Regions from separate parts of the Neobacillus sp. D3-1R genome, predicted to be linked through region 2. Evidence: riboswitches for the same ligand, from Rfam matches in the RefSeq annotation. Region 2 holds a riboswitch; the other holds the start of a gene.

Region 1 (2,207 bases), 1.3 Mb from region 2:
TCTCACAAATATCTTCCTCCTTTAAATGAGTACGAAGTTTTTCGAGTGCACGATAGATGACGGATTTTACAGTTCCTAATGGAAGCTCGAGAATACTTGAGATTTCAGCAAAGGTATGATTGTAATAATATTTTAAGAGAATGACACTTTTTTCTTTTTCCGTTAAGTTTTCCATGACATCCTTAAGCGTAATGGAAAGAGAAAGGTCTACCTCAGGGGTAGGAATGAACTCTGATGTTTCAGGTTTCAAATGAATGACCTTCTTTTCCTTTCTTAAAAAATCAAGAGCGGCATTAATGGTGATTTTGATTAACCAAGTTTTAAAATATTCCGGGTTTTTTAGGGTGCTTATTTTACTAAATGAGCGATAAGCCGTTTCCTGAACAATATCAAGAGCATCATTTTGATTCTTAACATACACAAATGCTGTTCTATATATATCTTCTTCATACTGTTGGAAAAGGGTTAAAAAAGCCTTTTCGTTTCCTTTTTGAGCTTTCTTGACTAAGTGATTAATGGTCATGACCTCCAGTTTTTGACGTTTTATACAACCATTAGACGGTAAGCTATTCTATTTGGCTTATTTTTATTAAAAGTTTTTTAGGCTAGGAGTCTATGAATGATTATACTTGCAAACTGTTAATTATTCCCACTGTTAAATTTGAAGAATCTATTTATTTCATGCCAATTAACTGTTAAAATAATTAAAAATTAGTTACATATTCCTATTTTGAAAAAGGCAAACCAATACGAAAGTTTGGGACGCAAAGCTACGGGTCTAAAGTTACCGATGAAATAAGAACACACAGTTGATTTCATCATCAGCCATGATCGCCGGGTTGCCGAATAGCATCGTAAATTTTTAGTGATGACTATTCCTTTTGGAATAGTTTTTTTTAGATACATACTGTTCTAGAGTAAAGAGGTGCTGTAATGAAGTTGTCGAAGTATATCATACTAGTTTTAATTGTATTAGCCTTTGTAGAATTTTTTGGACACTTGATTTGGAAACAAAACGAAGGGTTAATTGGTGGAATATCATTAACAGCTATCCTCATCCTTGCTATTTTTATCAGAAAATATATAAAAGCTAACGACCATTTAATAGAAACGGATACAAAATATCAAAAATTAATTCAACATCACGAATGGAGTAGAAAACAACTTCACTCCCTTTTTCATTATAATCCTGATATTATTTTTTTCCTTGATAAGGACGGGAATTTTATCAATGCCAATCCAACAGTAGAGCAGTTAACAGGTTTTAATTGGAATGATCTCATTGATACTAATTTCCTCCAAACAGTACCCCGAAAAGAAAGAAATTTTGCTAACGAAAAGTTTTATAGCGCTTTAAAAGGGAATAGAGAAACCTTTAAAATGTCTATTTTTAATAGTAAAGGTGAACAGATGGAGTTCAATGTCACGGCTGTCCCCCTTATTGTGGATGAAAATATTGTGGGAGTGACGGGAATTGCCCGAGACATTACACAACGCCAAAAAATGGAGTCCTTATTAATTGAAAGTGAACAACGTTATAAATCATTGTTTGTACATAATACGGATGCGGTTTTAAGCTTTGATTTAGAAGGGCGTTTTACAAGTGTAAATCCCGAATCAGAAATGTGCTCCGGTTACTCTGAAGAGGAATTGTTATCCATGTCCTTTCAAGATCTTCTCATTCCGGAAGATATAGAAAGGGTTGTTGAATTTTTTGAACAAGTTAAGGCAGGGAATCCATTAGAATATGAAACAGCTATGTACAATAAAAAAGGCGAAAGACTAGATTTAAGTGTAAAGAATATGCCGATTTACACGAATGGTCAGATTGTCGGGGTATTCAGTATTATCAAGGATGTTACCGAAAATAATAAAGCTCAACTCCTTTTAGACGGACAGACTAAGGTGCTGGAGATGATCGCTAAAGGTGCACTCATCACGAAAGTTTTCGATGAAATCATTTATATGATTGAAAAGCTATCAAACGGAGGACGCTGTTCGATTCTGCTGGCCGATGAAAGCAAGTCAAGACTTCATATTGGCTCTGCTCCTAATCTACCAAAGGGTTATATGGAAGCATTAAATGGTATATCTATCGGACCTCGTGCAGGTTCTTGCGGTTCTTCAGCGCACTATAAGAAGATGGTAATCGTAGAGGATATTAGTAAGGATGCATTATGGACAAGATACCGAGATATCCCTCAAAA
Region 2 (2,207 bases):
CCTGTATATCACGTCACACCAAAAGAAGAATCCATAAAAGACTTTCGCTTTAAAATAAAAGAGAAAACACGTAAAACATTAACCTTAAATAAAGAAGAATGGGTAAATCGTGTTAATCCAATCATTAGAGGGAAGGTTAACTACTATATTTCGATTATAAAAGCTATTAAGGAAAATGAAGAATTAGGGATTAAAAGTCACTGCATCACAAGATGGGTTCGAAGAACCTTACAATCGTTGGACGGATATATAAGAAGGAGACTTCGAGTTGCATTCATCCATAAACATCCCTCTCAAAGGAAGGGGATGAAGATGCAGTCATTGTGGAACAACGCATTCTTTCTCAAAATAAAATTAATTCCCTCATATTGGCTTTACCTTAACAAAGCTTATGGATACACGGAAGAACAATATTTAAGTGATTCGACTAGAAAATCCAAAAGGAAATTACAAAGTAGAATTCAAAGAGCAAAAGCAAAAGGTGAGAAGTACTATACTCCTCACCGACTCCAAAAGATGCAAAATGCCTGGAATGCATCCTCTTGACAAAGATTGTAAACAATACGCCATATTGGTAAGCCGTATGCCTTAATAGGGCACGTACGGTTTGATAAGGGGGAAGCCTTGAGAAAGGTTTCCCTACTTTATTGAGTGTGTGTCCGATAAACTCTTTGAGGTGTCCGTTAAACATTGTCAACCTGTCCGATAAATTTTAAAAAGTGTCCGATAAAGTAGAATGACGTGTCCGATAAATCGAAAATCAATATCAAGAATAGGGATTTAGTGCCGTATTCTGAAAAAAATCTTATTTTGAAATGGGGAAAAAGGCCTGTTTTCTGAAAACTTTGTCGAATTTTATATACAAGGAATACGAAGGGGAGTAAAATTTAGGTAACAATTTAAAATCCGAAAGGGCAAACCTGGAGAAATTCAGGGACGCAAAACTAAAGGGGCTTCGGTTATGAACATAACCATGCCAGCCAGCTGCCGAAGATCGACCGGTTTATGCTAGTCTTCGGAGTAGCTTTTTTTGTTGGATTTTAATTTGGAAAACCATTTTAAAAACCAGGGGGACTAGAAATGAAAAAGATCATTGTAACAACGGTTTTGGCATTATCGTTTAGTGTTGGAACACAAGCCTTTGCAGCAGAGACGGGAACTTCTACAGACACTAGCACAGTTACGGAAACAAGTGCAACAGAAGGACAAACTAGCACAGACGCAACTACAAGCACAGATACGACTTCAGGTACAGATGTAACTTCAAGCACGGATCCATCCACAAGTACAGATACAACGACTAGCACAGATGCAACAACCTCAACGGATACAACAACTTCTACAGATGACCAAGCAACAGACGGAGCAACTTCTACAGAAGGACAACCTTCAGATACAACAACGACAACGGAAGAAACGACTCCAACGACGGATGCGGGTACTACACCAGATTCATTTTTATACACATTTGACCTTTTAATGGAAGACTTAAAGCTTCTTGTAACATTCGACCCTGAGAAGGAAGCGGACCTACTTTTACAATTTGCACAAGAACGTTTAGCCGAAGCACAAACGATGACAGAGGCGGAAAAAACAGAATACGTTCAAAAGGCCGTAACTGATTATTTAGCCCTTCTTGACCAAGCGGGAGAAAAGGTATCAGAAGTGATAACAGATCCGGAATCATCAGAAGAAGTGAAGGACGAGCTAACTGGTGAGTTAGAGGAAACAACTGACGTAACGGACGAAGTAGTGGATCAGCTTGAACCTGAACAACAAGAAGAAGTAGCTGCGAAAACAGACCAAGCTTATTTAGTAGCCCAATCTGTAGCAGGTCTTGATACAGAAGTAGTAAAAACTCTAAGAGAGCAAGAGTTTGGATACGGGGAAATTGCGAAAGTTATCTCTTTGGCTACCATTAGTGGTAAGTCGATTGAAGAGGTTGCTAGTTTACTAGATGAGTCTGGTTTTGGCGGGGCAATGAAGGAGCTTGGTGTGAATGTTCATCAAGTGAAGCAGCAAAAAGTGGCTCAACAAATTGGTGGAATTGAAGCAGCGATTGAAGCGGCAAAAGAGAGTGGCGACGAAAAGACGATTGCAAAGCTAGAGAGAAAGCTTAAAGGCCTAAACAAGCAGAATGAGAAATTCCTAGCAAAAGCGGGTGCTCCTAAGACTGAGGAAGCAACAGAAGGCGATGACACAGAAGG

What was found. A riboswitch is a leader RNA that binds a small molecule or an ion and turns the genes downstream of it on or off. The one in region 2 is predicted to bind cyclic di-GMP.
Region 1: linked by a shared signal. The riboswitch ahead of ACSBPO_RS04195 (EAL domain-containing protein) and the one ahead of ACSBPO_RS21040 (DUF5667 domain-containing protein) in region 2 are both predicted to bind cyclic di-GMP.

What each region holds. Positions count from the first base shown of each region.
Region 1 covers NZ_CP197471.1:854,083-856,289, forward strand. The annotation lists gene ACSBPO_RS04185 (hypothetical protein) at 1-6, opposite strand, end outside; gene ACSBPO_RS04190 (sigma-70 family RNA polymerase sigma factor) at 1-523, opposite strand, end outside; cyclic di-GMP riboswitch class I at 729-847, shown strand; gene ACSBPO_RS04195 (EAL domain-containing protein) at 934-2,207, shown strand, end outside.
Region 2 covers NZ_CP197471.1:4,197,271-4,199,477, reverse strand. The annotation lists gene ltrA (group II intron reverse transcriptase/maturase) at 1-546, shown strand, start outside; cyclic di-GMP riboswitch class I at 904-992, shown strand; gene ACSBPO_RS21040 (DUF5667 domain-containing protein) at 1,081-2,207, shown strand, end outside.